2 regions of the Streptomyces sp. NPDC046379 genome follow, and region 1 is predicted to be linked to the other one. Evidence: riboswitches for the same ligand, from Rfam matches in the RefSeq annotation. Region 1 holds a riboswitch; the other holds the start of a gene.

The links. Region 1 has a riboswitch for glycine ahead of gcvT (glycine cleavage system aminomethyltransferase GcvT). Riboswitches for the same ligand answer to the same signal wherever they lie in the genome.
Region 2: linked by a shared signal. The riboswitch ahead of gcvP (aminomethyl-transferring glycine dehydrogenase) and the one ahead of gcvT (glycine cleavage system aminomethyltransferase GcvT) in region 1 are both predicted to bind glycine.

Annotation. Positions count from the first base shown of each region.
Region 1 is NZ_JBVJFP010000010.1:273,581-284,077, reverse strand. Features, by position in the region: gene ACZ6KF_RS19765 (NADPH-dependent F420 reductase) at 1-95, shown strand, start outside; gene ACZ6KF_RS19760 (glycoside hydrolase family 25 protein) at 115-672, opposite strand; gene ACZ6KF_RS19755 (hypothetical protein) at 759-1,259, opposite strand; gene ACZ6KF_RS19750 (L-serine ammonia-lyase) at 1,306-2,673, opposite strand; gene glyA (serine hydroxymethyltransferase) at 2,791-4,053, opposite strand; gene gcvH (glycine cleavage system protein GcvH) at 4,069-4,446, opposite strand; gene gcvT (glycine cleavage system aminomethyltransferase GcvT) at 4,571-5,689, opposite strand; glycine riboswitch at 5,765-5,877, opposite strand; glycine riboswitch at 5,878-5,978, opposite strand; gene ACZ6KF_RS19730 (AAA family ATPase) at 6,159-6,821, shown strand; gene ACZ6KF_RS19725 (enhanced serine sensitivity protein SseB) at 7,421-8,224, shown strand; gene ACZ6KF_RS19720 (enhanced serine sensitivity protein SseB C-terminal domain-containing protein) at 8,298-9,086, shown strand; gene ACZ6KF_RS19715 (ABC transporter substrate-binding protein) at 9,360-10,497, shown strand, end outside.
Region 2 is NZ_JBVJFP010000016.1:150,700-161,196, reverse strand. Features, by position in the region: gene ACZ6KF_RS26520 (DUF881 domain-containing protein) at 1-160, shown strand, start outside; gene ACZ6KF_RS26515 (small basic family protein) at 157-489, shown strand; gene ACZ6KF_RS26510 (DUF881 domain-containing protein) at 495-1,334, shown strand; gene ACZ6KF_RS26505 (FHA domain-containing protein) at 1,417-2,283, shown strand; gene ftsR (transcriptional regulator FtsR) at 2,324-3,061, shown strand; gene ACZ6KF_RS26495 (bifunctional nuclease family protein) at 3,173-3,646, shown strand; gene ACZ6KF_RS26490 (MerR family transcriptional regulator) at 3,864-4,511, shown strand; gene ACZ6KF_RS26485 (DNA polymerase IV) at 4,551-5,972, shown strand; gene ACZ6KF_RS26480 (PRC-barrel domain-containing protein) at 5,894-6,265, opposite strand; glycine riboswitch at 6,380-6,475, shown strand; glycine riboswitch at 6,476-6,590, shown strand; gene gcvP (aminomethyl-transferring glycine dehydrogenase) at 6,653-9,538, shown strand; gene ACZ6KF_RS26470 (ABC transporter ATP-binding protein) at 9,565-10,497, opposite strand, start outside.

The DNA.
Region 1 (10,497 bases):
CCACGCCGGTGTACGGACTGCGCGAGGGCGTGGACGGCGTGACCAAGGCGCTGGCGGCGGCGTCCCCGGAGCGCACGCCGGAGTTCCGCGGCTGACCCGCCGCACCCGTCCGGGTCAGGCGTCGCCGGCCCACTCCCGCAGGGCCTCCTTGCTGGAGAAGCCGGCGACGTTCTTGTCCACCGGGTCGTCCGTGTACTGGTGGAAGCGCCACTTCGCCTTGATCCGGGGCTTGCCCGCGGTGACGTAGTCGGCGATCCACAGGCCGTCGCCGGCGTACGACGTCGTGTCGATGTTCAGCCAAAAGTGCCGATTGCAGTACAGGACGACCCGGTTGTCCGGCCGGAGTTCCTTCACCTTCCGGATGAAACGGTCCTTCTCGGAGTTGGAGGCGTGGGTGCCGTCGCTGGTCGTCTCCCAGTCGACGGCCAGGATGTCGCCCGGGCGGTCCGGGGCCTTGCTCACGAAGAACTCCGCCTGCGCGGTGAGGTTCCCGGGCCACAGGAAGTGATAGAAACCGACGACCAGCCCGGCGTCGCGGGCCCGCTCGGTCTGTGCGGCGAGCTTCGGGTTCACGTAGGTGCGTCCCTCCGTCGCCTTGACGAAGACGAAGGAGAGGCCCTCGGTGCCGTAGGTGCTGGACTGGAAGGAACTGACGTCAATGCCGCGGAGCATGGACACTCCCAAAGGGACGAAACGGGCCGTGCGTTGATGTATGCCCCGTATCGGCGGCGCCGACGCGGCCGGGCGCCGGCCGCCTGTCAGCCCGCGGGCTCGATGCGCAGCACGGCGGTGGCGCCGCGGGTCCCGACGACCTCCAGGCTCATGACGTCGTTGAGGGTCGCCACGGTCCCCCGCGAACAGCGCAGCCCGACGCCGCCACCGCCCGCCGACGACACCCCGCCGCCGCCGGAACAGCCCGAGACGCTGTAGCCCGACCCCGTCAGCGGCGCGGTCATCTCGACCGTCCCGCCGGTGATCCTCTTCACCTCGATCGGCCCGAGGCCGTACCGCACCGGCACGTTGACGACGTCCCCCACCCCGACCTCGATCTCGCACGTCCCGTCGGCGCACGGCCCGGTCGGGGAGGGCGACGGGGTGGGGGTCGGCGCGGGAGGGGCGGACGTGGGCGGGGCGGAAGCACTGGGACGACGGGTGGAACCGTCCGCGCCTGCCGGGGAGTTCGAGGAGTCCCGGGAGCACGACGTGAGAGCGGCCAGGAGGACGGCGGCGAGAACGACGGGCGGGGTGCTGCGCATCATGGCGCCATACGACCACACACCGGGCGGGACCCCTCCCGGCGACGGCTCAGCACTCGATGATGTTCACCGCGAGCCCGCCGCGCGCCGTCTCCTTGTACTTCACGCTCATGTCCGCGCCGGTCTCCTTCATCGTCTTGATGACCTTGTCCAGGGAAACCTTGTGCGAGCCGTCGCCGCGCATGGCCATGCGGGCCGCGGTCACCGCCTTGACCGCGGCCATGCCGTTGCGCTCGATGCAGGGGATCTGGACCAGGCCGCCGACCGGGTCGCAGGTGAGGCCGAGATTGTGCTCCATGCCGATCTCGGCCGCGTTCTCGACCTGTTCGGGCGTGCCGCCCAGCACCTCGGCCAGCGCGCCCGCCGCCATCGAGCAGGCCGAGCCGACCTCGCCCTGGCAGCCGACCTCGGCCCCGGAGATGGAGGCGTTCTCCTTGAAGAGCATGCCGATCGCGCCGGCGGCGAGCAGGAAGCGGACCACGCCGTCCTCGTCGGCGCCGGGCACGAAGTCGAGGTAGTAGTGCAGGACCGCCGGGATGATGCCGGCCGCGCCGTTGGTCGGGGCGGTGACCACCCGGCCGCCGGCGGCGTTCTCCTCGTTCACCGCCATCGCGTAGAGCGTGATCCACTCCATCGCGTGCGCCAGGGGGTCGCCCTCGGCGCGGAGCTGGCGCGCGGTCATGGCGGCCCGGCGGCGCACGCGCAGGCCGCCCGGCAGGATGCCCTCGCGGGACATGCCGCGCGCCACGCACTCCCGCATCACCCGCCAGATCTCCAGCAGGCCCGCGCGGATCTCGTCCTCGGTGCGCCAGGCGCGCTCGTTCTCCAGCATCAGGGAGGAGATGGACAGACCGGTCTCGCGGGTCAGGCGCAGCAGTTCGTCGCCGGTGCGGAAGGGGTACTTCAGCACCGTGTCGTCCAGCTTGATGCGGTCCGCGCCGACCGCGTCCTCGTCGACGACGAAACCGCCGCCCACCGAGTAGTACGTCTTCGACAGCAGTTCCGCGCCCGAGGCGTCGTACGCCCACAGGGTCATGCCGTTGGCGTGGTACGGGAGGGTCTTGCGGCGGTGCAGGACGAGGTCGTCGTCGTAGGAGAAGGCGATGTCGTGGGCGCCGAGGAGGCGGAGGCGGCCGGCGGAGCGGATCGCCTCGACGCGTTCGTCCGCCGTCTCGACGTCCACCGTGCGCGGCGAGTCGCCCTCCAGGCCGAGCAGCACCGCCTTGGGGGTGCCGTGGCCGTGGCCGGTCGCGCCGAGGGAGCCGTACAGCTCCGCGCGGACGGAGGAGACGGCGTCCAGGAGCCCTTCGCCGCGCAGGCGGCGGGCGAACATGCGGGCCGCGCGCATGGGTCCGACCGTGTGCGAGCTGGACGGGCCGATGCCGATCGAGAACAGGTCGAAGACCGAGATGGCCACGGGGACTCCTCAGGGGCGGGGTGGTGCGGGGGCGGCGGTGCACGGGGGTGGTGTGCGCCGCCGGGGTGAGGCGCCCGGTGGGGCGCCTCACCGCGGGAACGTCCGGCTGCCCGGCGGTCAGCCGCCGAGGCCGGGGTAGAGCGGGTGCTTGTCGGCGAGGGCCGTCACCCGCGCCTTGAGGGCCTGCGCGTCGTACGACGGCTTGAGCGCCTCCGCGATCACGTCCGCGACCTCGGCGAAGTCGTCGGCCGTGAAGCCGCGGGTGGCCAGGGCGGGCGTCCCGATGCGCAGACCGGACGTCACCATGGGCGGGCGCGGGTCGTTCGGGACGGCGTTGCGGTTGACCGTGATGCCGACCTCGTGGAGCCGGTCCTCGGCCTGCTGCCCGTCCAGCTCGGAGTCGCGCAGGTCGACCAGGACCAGGTGCACGTCCGTGCCGCCGGACAGGACGGAGACGCCGTGCCCGGCGACGTCCTCGCGCACCAGGCGCTCGGCGATGATCCGGGCGCCCTCCAGCGTGCGGCGCTGGCGCTCCTTGAAGTCCTCGCTCGCCGCGACCTTGAAGGCGACCGCCTTCGCCGCGACGACGTGCTCCAGCGGGCCGCCCTGCTGGCCGGGGAAGACCGCGGAGTTGATCTTCTTGGCCAGTTCGGCCGTGGACAGGATCACGCCGCCGCGGGGGCCGCCCAGCGTCTTGTGGGTGGTCGTCGTCACGACGTGGGCGTGCGGCACCGGGTTGGGGTGCAGGCCCGCCGCGACCAGACCGGCGAAGTGCGCCATGTCGACCATCAGATACGCGCCGACCTCGTCGGCGATCCGGCGGAACGCGGCGAAGTCCAGCTGCCGCGGGTACGCCGACCAGCCCGCGACGATCAGCCGGGGCCGGGACTCCTTGGCGAGGCGCTCCACCTCGGCCATGTCCACGCGGCCGTCGTCACCGACGTGGTACGCGACCACGTCGTAGAGCTTGCCGGAGAAGTTGATCTTCATGCCGTGGGTCAGGTGCCCGCCGTGCGCGAGGTTCAGGCCCATGATCGTGTCGCCGGGCTTGAGCAGCGCGAACATCGCGGCGGCGTTGGCCTGCGCGCCGGAGTGCGGCTGCACGTTGGCGTGCTCGGCGCCGAACAGCTCCTTGACCCGGTCGATGGCGATCTGCTCGACCACGTCGACGTGCTCGCAGCCGCCGTAGTAGCGGCGGCCCGGGTAGCCCTCGGCGTACTTGTTGGTGAGGACCGAGCCCTGGGCCTCCATGACCGCGACCGGGGCGAAGTTCTCGGAGGCGATCATCTCGAGGGTGGACTGCTGGCGGCGCAGCTCGGCGTCGACGGCGGCGGCGACGTCCGGGTCCAGCTCGTGCAGGGGGGTGTTCAGAAGCGACATGTCGGCGTTGGCTCCTCAGCCGGCGATGTGGGCGTCGTACTCGTCGGCGGAGAGCAGGTCGGCCGGCTCCTCCGCGACGCGCACCTTGAACAGCCAGCCGCCCTCGAAGGGCGCGGAGTTCACCAGCGACGGGTCGTTGACCACGTCCTCGTTGATCTCGGTGACCTCGCCGGCGACGGGGGAATACAGTTCGCTGACCGACTTGGTCGACTCCAGCTCACCGCAGGTCTCGCCCGCGGCGACCGTGGAGCCCACGTCGGGGAGCTGGGCGTAGACGACGTCGCCGAGCGCGTTCGCCGCGAACGCGGTGATGCCGACCGTCGCGACGCCGTCCTCGGCGGCCGACAGCCACTCGTGCTCCTTGCTGTAGCGCAGCTGCTGGGGGTTGCTCATGGCCTGGATTCTCCTGTACGCGTGGGACTGCGGATGAACGGGGGACTGCGGAAACCGCTGCTGAGCAGGGTGAAGGCGGGCGGAGTCGCATGCGGACCGGCACATGCGGACCACGCCTCAAGTGTTACTTCCGGCGCTTGTGGAACGGCAGCGCCACGACCTCGTACGGCTCGTGACTGCCCCGGATGTCCACGCCGACACCGGGCGTGCCCGGCGCCGCGTGCGCGGGGTCGACGTACGCCATGGCGATCGGCCGGCCCAGCGTCGGCGAGGGCGCGCCGGAGGTGACCTCGCCGATCACCTCGCCGCCCGCGACCACGGCGTACCCGGCGCGCGGCACCCGGCGGCCCTCGGCGACCAGGCCGACCAGGACCCGCGGCGGGTTCTCCTCGGCGCGGGCGGCGGCCGCCAGCAACGCCTCGCGCCCGACGAAGTCACCCTCCTTGCCGAACTTCACCACCCGGCCGAGACCGGCGTCGAAGGGGGTGAGCGCGGTGGTCAGCTCGTGCCCGTACAGCGGCATGCCCGCCTCCAGGCGCAGCGTGTCACGGCAGGACAGCCCGCAGGGGACCAGGCCAGCGCCCCGACCGGCCTCGGTCAGCGCCTGCCACAGGGCGACGGCGTGCCCGGGGCGCACGAACAGCTCGAAGCCGTCCTCGCCGGTGTAGCCGGTGCGCGCAATCAGCGCCGGGACGCCCGCGACCGTGCCGGGCAGTCCGGCGTAGTACTTCAGGCCGTCGAGATCGGCGTCGGTCAGCGCCTTGAGGATGCCGGGGGACTCGGGGCCCTGCACGGCGATCAGCGCGTAGGCGTCCCGGTCGTCGCGCACCTCGGCGTCGAAGCCGGCGGCGCGCTCGGTGAGGGCGTCCAGCACGACCTGGGCGTTGGAGGCGTTGGCGACGACCATGAACTCGGCCTCGGCGAGGCGGTAGACGATCAGGTCGTCGAGAATGCCGCCGTCGGCCCGGCAGATCATCGTGTAGCGGGCGCGGCCGACGCCGACGGAGGCGAGGTCGCCGACCAGGGCGAAGTTCAGCAGGGCGGCGGCGCCGGGGCCGGTGACCGTGATCTCGCCCATGTGGGAGAGGTCGAACAGGCCGGCGCGGGTGCGCACCGCGAGGTGCTCGTCGCGCTCGGAGCCGTAGCGCAGGGGCATGTCCCAGCCGGCGAAATCGGTCATGGTCGCGCCCAGTTCGCGGTGCAGGGCGTCGAGGGCGGTGCGACGGGGTACGGAACTGCTCATCGGACGGATGTCTCCCGGGGCGATGGGGGGACCTCCCGTGCGAGCTCATTCGAGCATGGGGGAGGGCGAGGTCGTTCCTCCCCATCTGTCATCGGAACCTGAGAGGTTCGCCATGACCGTGACCGGTCACTGGCTTGCACCTTGGGTGGGACCACCGCGCACGGCGGCGGCCCGCTTTTCAGATGTGCCTCGCCCGTGCGGTAACGGTGCCTGAGAGATTCAAGGGAGGGACTTGCTCCTTCGGCGTCCCAGCGCCGGTGGCGGCTGGGAACTCTCCCGCGCGGATTCAAACGGCCGGTATGCAGTTGGCGCGCACATCATTGCACGCATCGCCGGTTCGCGGCAGGCTGCGATCTGTAACCGTGCTGTGGCACCACGAGTACGAAAACACGAGACACCGCGGATTACCTTCTCTTTACACTCGACGGGGACGGGAACTCGTGAACCGCCCCAGGGGAGGACGATCACGGTGAACAGGACCACGGCCTACGCCGCCGGCTCGCCCGTCGCGCTGCCCCGGCAGCCCGCCGCGTCCGCGGGGGAGGCGTGCGTCCCCGCGCCGGTCGTCCGCGACCTGCGCGAGCGGGCCGGACGCAGCCCGCACGCACTGCTCTTCGGTCCCGGCGACCTGGTCGTGGTCACCGGTCTGCCCGGCAGCGGCAAGTCCACCCTGATGCGCCGGACCGTCAAGGCGGTCCGCATCGACTCCCAGGACACCCGCGACCGCTGGGACCGCCGCATGCCCGGCTTCCTGCCGTACGGGCTCTACCGGCCGCTGGTGCGCCTCGCCCACTACGCCGGGCTGCGCCGCGCCCTGCGCACCGGCGAGGGCATCGTCGTCCACGACTGCGGCACCCAGGCCTGGGTGCGCGCCTGGCTGGCCCGCGAGGCCCGCCGCCGGGGCGGCACGCTGCACCTGCTGTTCCTCGACGTCACCCCCGAGCAGGCGCTGGCCGGGCAGCGCGAGCGCGGCCGGGGCGTCTCCCGCTACGCCTTCCGCCGCCACCGCCGCGTCGCCGCCCGCCTCCTCGCCCGAGTCGAACGGGGCGCCCTGCCGCCCGGCTGCGTCTCGGCGGTCCTCCTCGACCGCGACGCGGCGAACACGCTGCGCCGGATCGGGTTCACGGGCTGAGGACGGGGGCCCGGGCGGGGCCGGGAATCGCGGCGTCCGCCACCGGGCTGTTCGCGGTCGCACGCCGGGCCGTGCCGCGTATACCGGGGCGTATCGCGTATACCGGGGCCGGGCCGTGCTCGCCGGGCCGGGCCGTGCTCGCCGGGCCGGGGCGTGCTCGCCGGGCCGTGCCGTGCTCGCCGTGCCGCGCACGCCGGGCCGGGCCGCGCACGCCGGGCCGGGCCGCGCACGGCCGGCCGCGCGATGGCCGGGGCGGGGCCGGGAGCGGGCGTTCCACGGTCGCCGGGGCGGGGCCGGGAACCGACGGCGGCGGGCCGGCGCAGGTTCGCGGACCGGGGTTTCGCGGTGTCCGGGACGGGGTCTGGACCGGGCAGTTTCCCGATGGCCGGGAATGGGGCCGGGGCACGAGAACTCCGCGGTGGTCGGCGCCCGACGCCGGGGGTCTGCGACCGGGGCTTCGTGACGGCGGGCCCCCGGCGCCGGCGGCCGTGGGCCGGGGGCTTCCCGGCGGTGGGCGCCGGGGGTCGCGGGCCCGGGGCCCGGCCCGCCGGACGGTAGCCTTTCAGCCGGACCAGTAGTTCTCGGCAGGCGGTAGGCAGATGGACTTCCCGGCGGACTTCTCCGCGGACATCCCGGCGCAGGCGCACCCCCATCCGCACGGCGGATGGCCCGGCAACGAGCTGGAGGAGGTGCTGTCCGCGTCCCTCGGCGTCCCCACGGCCGGCGCCCGGATCGTCGAGGTGCTCGGCCGCAGCTTCGTCTGGGTGCCGCTGCCCAACGGCGGCGGACCCGACAGCGGCCCGCTGGACCTGCCCACCATGGAGATCGCCGGCCAGGCGTACGTGCCCGTGTTCAGCTCCGAGGAGCAGTTCCGCCAGGTCGTCGGCGCGCACATGTCGTACACCATCGCCCCCGCCGTCGAGTTCGCGCGCGGACTGCCCCCGCAGGCCGGCATCGCCGTCAACCCCGGCGGCGTCGTCGGGATCCCGCTGCCGCCGCCCGCGGTGGCCGAACTGTGCCGGGCCGGGCGCACCCCCCTGGACGGGCCCGCGAGCGGCGGCCGGGTCCGGCTGTTCGAGCCGGACTGGCAGGACGACCCGGTCGACTTCCTCTCCGCCGCCTCCGCCGAGTTCGAGGGCATCGGCGTGGTCCGCACCGCCCGCCGCTGCCTGGCCGCCATCGAGACCGCCGACCCCGTGATGTTCGTCGGCGTCGAACTCACCGCCTGGGAGGGCGACCTGCGCGCCCTGCCGCTGGACGCCCTCGGCCGCGCCCTCGGCCGGGTCCCGGTCCGCTGGCCGGTGAACCTGGTCCTGCTGGACGTCACGGACGACCCCGTCGGCCACTGGATGCGCGAGCGGGTGCGCCCCTTCTATACGCAAATTCTCCCGCAGAACGGCTGAAGTCGATTCGTCGCCAAGGCCCTAAGCTAGGGTCACGGCTCAAAGCGGGCGTGGGACGAAGGGGCGGTAAGAAGTGAGCGCGAGCGGCACGGGAACCGCCGCGGCCGGCCAGGTCGAGCACATGCTGCGCCAGGTGACGCCGGGGCGCTACGACGCCTACGAGGCGCTGCTGCGCGCCCTCGCCACCCCCTCCGTCGGCCAGGTCTGGATGCTGCTGTGGCACGGCCAGGCCGGTTCCCCCGACGCCCAGTACGGCGACATGGAGGTCGGCGGCCACCACTACGCGCCCTGCGTCACCTCCGCCCAGGAGCTCTCCGCCAGCGGCTGGAACCGGTCGTACGAGGTGGTCGACGCCCTCGACGTGGCCCGCACCCTCTACCCCGACCACTACGGACTGTGGCTGAATCCGCACGCCCCCGGCGGCGGCGTCGGCATCCCCTGGCTCGATCTGCGGCGTATCGCCGCCGGTTTGGACCGCCAGCCCGCCGGCCCGCTGCGGCTGTCCGAACCCGCCGTCGAGGTCCCGCAGTTCTACGCCCTCCTCGCGCAGAACGCCCACCGCACCCCGGCCGTGCGCTCGCTGCGCCGCGCGTGGGTGCAGCCAGCCCTCGGAGCGCCGTATCTGGCCATCGGCCTGGACGTGTACGACACCTCCCCGCCCGCCGTGGACTCCGTGCGCGCGATGATGCAGCAGTCCATCGGCGCCGTCCCGGACGGCCTGCCGGTGTCCACCGTCGCCATGTCCGACGAACACGACCCGGTCGCCATGTGGCTGCGTGCCAACGCCCGTCCGTTCTACGACCGCGAGGCCCACGCCGCCCCGGCCGGCGGCTACGGCTACCCGCCCGCGCGCGCCTACTGAGCGCCCGCGCCACCCCTTCCGTCTCACTCCGCGAACGCGTCCACCCGCCCCGCGCGGGTCCCCGTCATGCCCTCGTGAACAGCCAAGTTTCGGCCGTGTCCTGCACGTTAAACCTCCGCATCCTTGATGTACCGGTAGCTTCCGATTTATCGAGTGTTCAAATCTCAGGTAGGTATCACCGCTATGCGGACTGTTCTCGTTTTCCGGCCGCGTCTGTAGTGTTCGGGCGGTCAACAGTGCTTTCCCCACAGTGGAACCCGGAGTGGCCTCCCTATGCGCATACTCAGATCCCGTGCCGCCAGGGCGATCACGGCCGCGTTGGCGGTCGGTGTGATCGCCACCGGCTGCGCCAGTGAGCGAGACAAGGAAGACCAGAAGGGGGACAAGGACACCTTCGTGTTCGGCGCCCCCGGCGACCCGAGCTCGCTCGACCCGGCGCTCGCGAGCGACGGCGAGACCTTCCGCGTCACCCGGCAGGCCTTCGAGGCGCTGCTGGAGCACGAGTCGGGCGGCAGCAAGCTCGTCGGCGGCCTGGCCGAGACCTGGGAGAGCAACGACAAGGGCACGGTCTGGACCTTCAACCTCCGCAAGGGCGTGAAGTTCCACGACGGCGAGACCTTCAACGCCGCGGCCGTGTGCGCCAACTACGACCACTGGTTCAACTGGACGGGCACCTACCAGTCCAGCGCGGTCTCCTACTACTGGCAGACCATCATGGGCGGCTTCGCGAAGAACGAGGACCCCGAGACCCCCGAGGCGAACTACAAGTCCTGCACCGCCAAGGACGAGCACACCGCCGTCATCGAGGTCAAGAAGCCCTCCGCGAACCTGCCCGGCGGCTTCTCCCTCCAGGCCCTGGCCATCCACTCGCCGAAGGCCCTCAAGGAGTACGAGAAGCAGGAGGCGACCGCCAAGGGCGACGCCATCACGTACCCCAAGTACAGCCAGGAGGCCGGCCTCGTCGCCGGCACCGGCCCGTACAGGATCACCAAGTGGAACAAGGGCAACAAGGAGGTCTCCCTGGAGGCCTTCGACGGCTACTGGGGCGAGAAGGCCAAGGTCAAGAACCTGGTCATCCGCACCATCGACACCGAGGACGGCCGCCGTCAGGCGCTGCAGGCCGGTGACATCGACGGCTACGACCTGGTCGCGCCCGCCGACGTCAAGACCCTCGAGGGCGAGGGCTTCCAGGTCCCGACCCGTGGCGTCTTCAACCTCTTCTACGTGGGCATGACCCAGGAGAAGAACCCGGCGCTGAAGAAGAAGGAGGTCCGCCAGGCCATCGCGCACGCGCTCGACCGCGAGAACCTGGTCAAGACCCAGCTGCCCGAGGGCGGCAAGGTGGCCACCCAGTTCATGCCGGACACGGTGGCGGGCTACTCCGAGAACGTCACCCAGTACCCGTACGACA
Region 2 (10,497 bases), on a different contig from region 1:
CGGGCTGTACCTGCATGCGCTGCAGGAGAACTTCGGGATCAGGACCGGCATCTCCGCGGAGGACGACCTCCGGCTGCCCGCCGCGCCCAGGATGATCGTCCGCACAGCACAGCCGATATCGGAAACAGCACAGCAGAGAAGTGAGAAGGGCACATCGTGATCGCCGTACTGGGCCTCGTCGTGGGTGTCGTGGCCGGCCTGCTGGTCCGGCCCGAGGTGCCGGCGGCCGTAGAGCCTTATCTGCCGATCGCCGTCGTCGCGGCGCTGGACGCGGTCTTCGGCGGGCTGCGGGCGATGCTCGACGGGATCTTCGACGACAAGGTGTTCGTGGTGTCGTTCCTGTCGAACGTGGTCGTCGCCGCGCTGATCGTGTTCCTCGGCGACAAGCTGGGCGTCGGCGCGCAGCTGTCCACCGGCGTCGTGGTGGTCCTCGGCATCCGCATCTTCTCCAACGCCGCGGCCATCCGGCGCCACGTCTTCCGGGCGTGAGGCCGATGAGCAACCAGGAAGAGACCAACGGCAAGCGTCCGCCGCTGCGCGAGGAACTGCCTCCCGAGGTGCCCGCCGCGGCCCCGGCCGAGGACGGCACCGGGCCGACCCCCGGACCGGCGCCGACGGGACGGCAGCGGCTGATCGACGGGTTGTGGCCGCCGCGGGTGACACGCGCCCAGCTGATCGTCGCCCTGCTCCTGTTCGGCCTCGGCTTCGGCCTGGCCGTGCAGGTGGCCTCGAACAGCGAGGGCGACAGCGTCCTCAGCGGGGCGCGGCAGGAGGATCTCGTTCGCATCCTCGATGAACTCGACGACCGCACACAGCGTCTTGAGGACGAGAAGCAGGGTCTCGAACAGCAGCGGGAGGAGCTGGAGAACAGCTCCAACCAGGCGGAGGAGGCCCGGAGGCAGACGCAGGAGAAGGAACGGCAGCTGGGCATCCTCGCGGGCACGGTGGCGGCCCAGGGGCCGGGCATCACGATGACGATCACCGACACGAAGGGGACGGTCGAGGCGGACATGCTGCTCGACGCGATCCAGGAGCTGCGCGCCGCCGGCGCGGAGGCGATCCAGGTGAACGGCGTGCGCGTGGTCGCCGGCACCTACCTCGCGGACGCGCGCGGGAGCGTGACCGTCGACGGGAACAAGATCAACACCCCGTATCGTTTCAAGGTCATCGGCAAGCCGCAGGATCTGGAACCGGCGCTCAACATCCCGGGAGGCGTGGTGCAGACGCTCGAGAAGGAGCAGGCCACCGTTAGTGTGGAGCGGTCGGACAAGATCGTCGTGGACGCCTTGCGAGCGGTGAAGCGACCTGACTACGCTCGGTCGTCCTCCCAGTGAACCGGGGGTGCATGGCGGACGTCCGGCGAGGGCATGAGGTTGCGGGGGGTCGACGCACCGATCGGGTGGTGCGTGGTGGAAACTGTCTGGTGGATACGGACGTTGTGAGGATGTCCGGGTCGGCCAGTGTGTGCAATCAGGGTTCGTCCTGCCCCACGGGCGGGTCTGTTTCGGTCAAGGGGAATCGCCCGTGAAGTTGTTTGCGAAGTTGTTCGGCAAGAGCACGCGAGAGGGCAGCGGCAACGCCACCGCCCGTCATCGTGCGCAGCCCGACGCGGAAGGCCAGCGCCCGCTGTTCCGGGACCAGGTGGCCGGTCCGGGCGGTGACGGCCCCGGCGCGTCGTCCGTTGACCCTGCCCAGGCCGGCGGCATAGGTTTCGGCCAACCGTCGAGTACGGGTGGAGGGTTTTCCATGCCGGCGCTGGTGTGTACGAGGTGCGGTAACCGGAACCCGGAGACGAGCCGCTTCTGCTCCAACTGCGGTGCGCCGCTGCGTGCCGGAGCTGCCGCCGAGCGCCCTTCCGAGACGACTTCCACGATCTCCATCAGCGGTCTCGAGGCCTACGACGCCGAGGCCACCGGCCAGACGCCGATGCCGACGCTCTCCGCCGAGGCGCAGGCCGCGGTGGACGCGCTGCCGCTGGGCTCCGCGCTGCTGGTGGTGCGCCGCGGCCCGAACTCGGGCAGTCGTTTCCTGCTGGACAGCGACCTGACCACGGCGGGCCGTCACCCGCAGAGCGACATCTTCCTGGACGACGTCACGGTCTCGCGGCGGCACGTGGAGTTCCGGCGCGGTCCGGACGGTTCGTTCACGGTGGCCGACGTGGGCAGTCTGAACGGTACCTACGTCAACCGCGAGCGGATCGACCAGGTCGCCCTGTCGAACGGTGACGAGGTGCAGATCGGCAAGTACCGGCTGGTGTTCTACGCGAGCCGGCAGGGCATCTGACCCTCCCCGGACGCTTGTCCGGGGGGAACAGGGAAGGTCCATGCGTCACTCACCGAGCGGCGGCGCCGGGCACGGCGCCGCCGCCGCGGACAGCGGGCTGATGAGTATCGGCACGGTGTTGAACGTGCTGCGCGAGGAGTTCCCGGAAGTCACCATCTCGAAGATCCGCTTCCTTGAATCGGAGGGGCTGATCGAGCCGCAGCGGACCCCGTCCGGGTATCGCAAGTTCAGCGCCGGCGACGTCGAGCGGCTCGGGCATGTGCTGAGGATGCAGCGGGACCACTATCTGCCGCTCAAGGTGATCCGCGAGCAGCTCGAGGCGCTGGAGCGCGGTGAGGACGTACGGCTGCCCGTGGTGGGGCGGCAGCGGGACGCCGACGGTGCGCCGGAGGCTTTCGACGGGCCGACGGCGGCGCGCATCGGGCGGGCCGAGCTGCTGGCCGCCGCCGGGATCGACGAGCGGGAACTGGCCGAGTGGGAGTCGTACGGGCTGATCGCCCCGCTGGCCGAGGGCGTGTACGACGCGGAGGCGGCGACCGTGGCGGCGCTCGTCGCCGAGCTGGGCCGGTTCGGGATCGAGCCGCGGCACCTGCGGGTGATGAAGGCCGCCGCCGACCGCGAGGCGGGGCTGGTGGACCAGGTCGTGGCCCCGCTCCGGCGGCACCGCAACCCGCAGACGAGGGCGCACGCGGAAGCGCGGGCCAAGGAGCTGGCGGGCCTGACGGTGAAGCTGCACGCGGCGCTGGTGCAGACGGCACTGGGCGTACGGCTGCCCTGACCGGAGCCGGATTCCGGGGGCGCCGGACGGGGCGCGGGCGCCACCGGTCGCGAGGGGCTCTTGACCCGGCCCGACTACCCAAACGTCCCGGGCACGGCCTAGGGTTGCTGTGTGAACGAGCTCGATGTCGTAGGTGTCCGGGTGGAAATGCCCTCCAACCAACCGATCGTGCTCCTGCGCGAAGTGGCAGGTGACCGTTACCTCCCCATCTGGATCGGTCCGGGGGAGGCGACGGCGATCGCCTTCGCCCAGCAGGGCATGGCCCCCGCACGACCGCTGACCCACGACCTGTTCAAGGACGTGCTGGAGGCCGTCGGCCAGGAGCTCACCGAAGTGCGCATCACGGACCTGCGTGAAGGCGTCTTCTACGCGGAGCTGGTCTTCGCCAGCGGCGTGGAGGTGAGCGCCCGCCCCTCCGATGCCATAGCGCTCGCCCTGCGCACCGGCACGCCGATCTACGGCAGTGACGGGGTGCTGGACGACGCGGGGATCGCGATTCCGGACGAGCAGGAGGACGAGGTGGAGAAGTTCCGCGAGTTCCTCGACCAGATCTCGCCCGAGGACTTCGGCACCAGCAACCAGTGAGACGGTCCGCCGGGCGGCTTCCGCCCGGCAATTGCCGGGGGCGAGTGAGAGCGTCCTGCGGCCCCCCGTCTGCGCATTCGGCTAGCCTTTCCCCGCGGTGGGGTGCGGGAAACCACTCCTAGGGTGATTATCACTCGGCGTGCCGAGTGTGGCGATCGTTGACGCACCCTTGGTGACTGCCTACCGTCGAGAAGGCAGGTCAAGGACGGAGGTCGGCGTGAGAAGCAGCGGCGACGGTACGGCTGGGGGTGCCCCCGGACGCGGTCTGGGGGAGAGCGGACCGTACCCGCTTCACGGCAGGACGGCCGATCACGCTGTGCAGCGACCGACGGCCGTTCCCGGCGGCGGAGGGGCGGCGCCCATGGCGTCCGAACAGATCGGCTACCGCGGGCCCACGGCCTGCGCGGCCGCCGGCATCACCTATCGGCAGCTCGACTACTGGGCCCGCACCGGCCTGGTCGAGCCGAGTGTGCGGCCCGCCCACGGGTCCGGCACGCAGCGTCTGTACAGCTTCCGGGACGTTGTCGTCCTGAAGATCGTCAAGCGGTTCCTGGACACCGGGGTGTCGCTGCAGAACATCCGCACGGCCGTGCAGCACCTCAGAGAACGCGGTTTCCGCGACCTGGAGCGGATGACGCTGATGAGCGACGGCGCCACCGTCTACGAGTGCACCTCCCCGGACGAGGTCCACGCGCTGCTCCAGGGCGGTCAGGGCATCTTCGGGATCGCGGTCGGGGTCGTGTGGCGGGACGTGGAGAACGCACTGTCCCAGCTGCACGGCGAGCGCGTCGACACCGGCGAGACCCTCGTCGGCGCCAACCCCGCCGACGAGCTGGCGCGGCGGCGGAGCAACCGCGCCGTCTGAGGGCCCCGATTGTCAGTGGCGTGGGGCAGCATCGAAGATGTGAGAGCCGCGCCGACGATCCTGCACCTCGACATGGACGCCTTCTTCGCCTCGGTGGAGCAGGCGTCCAAGCCGAGCCTGCGCGGGAAGGCCGTCATCGTGGGCGGACTCGGTCCCCGCGGTGTGGTGGCGACGGCGTCGTACGAGGCCCGGGTCTTCGGGGTGCACTCGGCGATGCCGATGGCACAGGCCCGCCGGCTGGCGCCCAACGCCGCCTATCTGGTGCCCCGCTTCGCGGTGTACCGGTCGATCAGCGACCAGGTGATGGCGCTGTTGCGGGAGCTGTCGCCGCTGGTGGAGCCGCTCAGCCTGGACGAGGCGTTCGTGGACCTGGAGGCCGGGGGAGCCGCCCGGGACGCGCGGTCGGCGCGGGTCGCGGGCGAGAAGCTGCGGGCGGACATCCGCGCCGTCACCGGACTGACCGGTTCGGTCGGGCTCGCCGCCTCCAAGATGCTCGCGAAGATCGCCTCGGAGCGCGCCAAACCCGACGGGCTGGAGCTGATCGAGCCGGGCACCGAGCGGGCGCTGCTCGGACCGATGCCGGTGCGGACGCTCCCCGGAGTGGGCCCCGCGACGGGGGACCATCTGCGGAGGGCCGGGATCACCACGGTCGGGGAACTGGCCGAGGCCGGCGAGGACGAACTCGTCCGGCTGGTCGGCAAGGCACACGGGCACGCGCTGTACGCCATGGCGCTGGCGCGCGACGAGCGGCCCGTGGTGGCCGAGCGGGAGACGAAGTCGGTGTCCGTGGAGGACACCTACGACGTGGACATCCACGACCGGCTCCGGGTGGGGCTGGAGGTGCAGCGGCTGGCGGACCGGTGCGTGCGGCGGCTGCGGGGCGCGGGGCTGTCGGGGCGGACGATCGTGCTCAAGGTGCGCCGGTACGACTTCTCCACGCTGACCCGGTCCGAGACGCTGCGTGGCCCCACGGACGATCCGGCGGTGGTGCGGGAGGCCGCGGCGCGGCTGCTGGACTCGGTGGACACGACGGGCGGCGTGCGGCTGCTGGGCGTGGGGGTCAGCGGCCTCGCCGACTACACGCAGGAGGACCTGTTCGCGCAGGCCGCGGGGCCCCTGGCGGACGTGCCGGACGAGGACGCGGTGCCGGAACCGGAACAGGGCGTCGCCGAGCCGGCCGAGCGGCGCTGGCCCGCCGGGCACGACGTGCGGCACGCCGAGCACGGGCACGGCTGGGTGCAGGGCAGTGGACTGGGCCGGGTGACCGTGCGGTTCGAGACGCCCGGCTCGGAGCCGGGGCGGGTGCGGACCTTCCGTACCGACGACCCCGCGCTGGAGCCGGCGGATCCGCTGCCGCTCGTGCCGCGAAGACCCGAGGCAGGTCAGGAGTCGTCGGAGCCGGCGAGTCTGCCGAAGTCGTGGTCCGGGAGCGGGGGAGGGGCGGCCACGTCGAGTCCGTAGTGGTGGTAGAGCCGCAGCTCCTGTTCCGGGGACAGGTGTCGGCCGACGCCGAGGTCGGGAGCCCTCCTGATCAGGGCGCGGTCGTAGGGGACGTGCAGGCTGCCGTCGATCAGTTCGCTGGGCTCCAGCGGGACGAACGCGTCGCGGCTGAACAGGCCGGTGCGTATGGCCGCCCACTCCGGTTCGCCGGTGGCGTCGTCGAGGTACACCTCGTCGATCGTGCCGATCCTGGCGCCGGTGCGGTCGAACGCCTTGCGGCCGATCAGGTTGCGCGGATCGATGTCGGTCTGCACGGTCCCTCCTCATGGTCGCAACTCGTTCGTCAGCACTACGAAAGAGCACATTGGGGAAGGCGGCCACTCGAGGGACCCCGCGCCGGGCTCGCTGGTAGTCTGGCAAGTGGCTGGCGACCCCGTGCGGGAGAGTCCTCCGACCACCGTCGGAGGCGCCGAAGGAGCAAATCCTCCCCGGAATCTCTCAGGCCCCCGTACCGCACGGACGAGGTCACTCTGGAAAGCAGGACAGGCGCCGCCGGCGTCCGTCCTCACCGACGGTGAAAGCCGGACGTCCTCGGGCGGCCCGGTGAAGCTCTCAGGTCGAGATGACAGAGGGGGAGGCCGTCGGGGTACCCGTGCCGGGGTGCCCCCCGAAGGTCGCGTCAGACCAGGAGGCCTCCGCAGATGACCGCCCACCGCATCCCGCTCGCCGAGCTCGAACAGGGCATCCCCTTCGAACAGCGCCACATCGGGCCCGACCAGGAGGCCAGGGCGAAGATGCTCGCCCAGGTGGGCTACGGCTCCCTGGACGAACTGACCGCCGCCGCCGTCCCGGACGTGATCAAGAACGCCGACCGGCTGGAACTGCCGGACGCCCGCACCGAGGCCGAGGTGCTCGCCGAGCTGCGTGCGCTCGCCGACCGCAACCAGGTCCTGGGCTCCATGATCGGCCTCGGCTACTACGGCACCTTCACCCCGCCGGTGATCCTGCGCAACGTCATGGAGAACCCCGCCTGGTACACGGCGTACACGCCCTACCAGCCCGAGATCTCCCAGGGGCGGCTCGAGGCGCTGCTGAACTTCCAGACGATGGTCGCCGACCTCACCGGTCTGCCCACCTCCGGCGCCTCGCTGCTCGACGAGGGCACGGCCGCTGCCGAGGCCGTCGCGCTGTCCCGGCGCATGGGGCGGAACAAGAAGGGCCTCTACCTCGTCGACGCGGACGCGCTGCCGCAGACCGTCGCGGTGATCCGGACCCGCTGCGAGCCGGTCGGCGTCGAAGTCGTCGTCGCCGACCTGAGCCAGGGCATCCCCGCCGAGATCGCCGAGCGGGAGATCAACGGCGTCCTCCTCCAGTACCCGGGCGCCTCCGGGGCCGTACGCGACCTCAAGCCCGTCATCGACCAGGCGCACGACCTGGGCGCGCTGGTCACCGTCGCCGCCGACCTGCTGGCGCTGACGCTGCTGAAGTCGCCGGGCGAACTGGGCGCGGACATCGCGGTCGGCACCACGCAGCGCTTCGGCGTGCCCATGGGCTTCGGCGGGCCGCACGCCGGCTACATGGCGGTGCGCGAGCAGTTCGCCCGCAGCCTGCCCGGCCGTCTGGTCGGCGTGTCCGTCGACGCCGACGGCAACCGCGCCTACCGCCTCGCGCTGCAGACGCGTGAGCAGCACATCCGCCGCGAGAAGGCCACCAGCAACATCTGCACCGCCCAGGTGCTGCTCGCCGTGATGGCGGGCATGTACGCCGTCTACCACGGCCCCGAGGGTCTGAAGGGCATCGCCCGGCGCACCCACCGGTACGCCGCCGTCTTGGCGGCCGGGCTCAACGGCGGCGGCGTCGAGGTCGTGCACGGCGCCTACTTCGACACCCTGACCGCCCGCGTCCCCGGCCGTGCCGCCGAGGTCGTAGCCGCCGCGCGCGAGCAGGGCGTCAACCTTCACCTCGCCGACGCCGACCACGTCTCCGTCTCCTGCGACGAGACCACCACCCGGGCCCACCTGAGCGCCGTGTGGAACGCCTTCGGCGTCGAGGGCGACGTCGAGGCGCTGGACGCGGCCACCGAGGACGCGCTGCCGCAGGCGCTGCTGCGCACCGACGCCTACCTGACCCACCCGGTGTTCCAGCAGCACCGCTCCGAGACCGCCATGCTGCGCTACCTGCGCAGGCTCGCCGACCGCGACTACGCGCTCGACCGGGGCATGATCCCGCTGGGCTCCTGCACCATGAAGCTCAACGCCACCACCGAGATGGAGCCGGTCACCTGGCCCGAGTTCGGTCAGTTGCACCCGTTCGCGCCGGCCGAGCAGGCGCAGGGCTACCTCACGCTCATCCGCGAGCTGGAGGAACGTCTCGCCGAGGTCACCGGCTACGACAAGGTGTCGCTGCAGCCCAACGCCGGGTCGCAGGGCGAGCTGGCCGGGCTGCTGGCCGTGCGCGGCTACCACCGCGCCAACGGCGACGAGCAGCGCACCGTCTGCCTGATCCCGTCCTCCGCGCACGGCACCAACGCCGCCAGCGCCGTCATGGCCGGGATGAAGGTCGTCGTCGTCAAGACCGCCGACGACGGCGAGATCGACGTCGAGGACCTGCGGGCCAAGATCGAGCAGCATCGCGACCAGCTGGCGGTGCTCATGATCACCTACCCCTCCACGCACGGCGTGTTCGAGGAGCACGTCGCCGACATCTGCGCCCGGGTGCACGAAGCCGGCGGCCAGGTCTACGTCGACGGCGCCAACCTCAACGCCCTGGTCGGCCTGGCCAAGCCCGGCCACTTCGGCGGCGACGTCTCGCACCTGAACCTGCACAAGACGTTCTGCATCCCGCACGGCGGCGGCGGTCCGGGCGTCGGCCCGGTAGCGGTGCGCGAGCACCTGGCGCCGTACCTGCCGAACCACCCGCTGCAGCCCGAGGCCGGCCCCGCGACCGGCGTCGGCCCGATCTCCGCCGCTCCGTGGGGTTCCGCGGGCATCCTGCCCATCTCCTGGGCGTACGTCCGCCTGATGGGCGGCGAGGGCCTGAAGCGGGCCACGCAGGTGGCCGTCCTCAGCGCCAACTACATCGCCAAGCGTCTTGAGCCGCACTACCCCGTGCTCTACACCGGCCCCGGCGGGCTGGTCGCGCACGAGTGCATCATCGACCTGCGCCCGCTGACGAAGGCGACCGGCGTGAGCGTCGACGACGTCGCCAAGCGGCTGATCGACTACGGCTTCCACGCGCCGACGATGTCGTTCCCGGTGGCCGGCACGCTCATGATCGAGCCCACCGAGTCCGAGGACCTCACCGAGCTGGACCGGTTCTGCGACGCGATGATCGCCATTCGCGCGGAGATCGAGAAGGTCGGCTCGGGCGCGTGGCCGGCCGACGACAACCCGCTGCGCAACGCCCCGCACACCGCGGCGGCGCTGGGCGGGGCGTGGGAGCACGCCTACAGCCGCGAGGAGGCGGTCTTCCCCGGCGGCGTCGTCGCCGCCGACAAGTACTGGCCGCCGGTGCGCCGGATCGACCAGGCCTTCGGCGACCGGAACCTCGTCTGCTCCTGCCCGCCGCTGGACGCCTACGAGGACTGAGAAGGCCTGTCGACCGCGGCCGTGGTTCAGGCCGGGTAGGCGTGGGTCTGGGTGGCCTTGACGGCCGCCCAGACCATGGCGCCGGGATGCAGGTCCAGCTCGGCCGCGGCGACCGCGGTGAGGTCGGCGGTGAGCGTGAGCTCGCCGGTCAGGGCCGCGCGGATCTGGTCGCCGTGGGTTTCCAGGCCGCTGACCTCGCAGCGCCACAGGTTGCGGGCGCTGGAGCCGGCGGGCCGGTCGCGGTGGAGGGTGACGGCGGCCGGCGGGAAGGCCACGAAGGCGGGGCCGCGCAGGTCCTCGGTGGTGGTGACGGCGGGGCCGTCCGGGTCGAGGCGGACGGTGTGGCCGTCGGCGGTGCCCCGGTAGAGGTTCAGGCCGACGAGCTGGGCCACGTAGTCGGTGCGCGGCCTGCGGGCGATCTCGGCGGGCGTGCCCTCCTGGACGACGCGGCCGTGCTCGACCACGACCAGCCGGTCGGCCAGCACCATGGCGTCCAGCGGATCATGGGTGACCAGCACGGCGACCGCCTCGAAGCCGACCAGGTGACGGCGGAGCTGGGCGCGCACCTCCAGGCGGGTGCGGGCGTCGAGGGCGGCCAGGGGTTCGTCCAGCAGCAGTAGCCGTGGGCCGGTGGCGAGGGCGCGGGCGAGGGCGACGCGCTGCGCCTGGCCCCCGGACAGCCGGCGGGGCTTGGAGGCGGCGTGCTCGGCGATGCCCATCCGCTCCAGCCAGGCGGCGGCCTGGGCGCGGGCCTCGGCCTTGCCCGCGCCGTGGCAGCGCGGCCCGAAGGCCACGTTGTCGAGGGCGCTCAGATGCGGGAACAGCAGGTAGTCCTGGAAGACGACGCCCACCGGCCGCGACTCGGGCGGTACGCGGTCCAGGTCGGCGCCGTCGAGCCGCAGGTGACCGCCGGTGAGCGGGGTGAGACCGGCCAGCGCCCGCAGCGCGGTGGTCTTGCC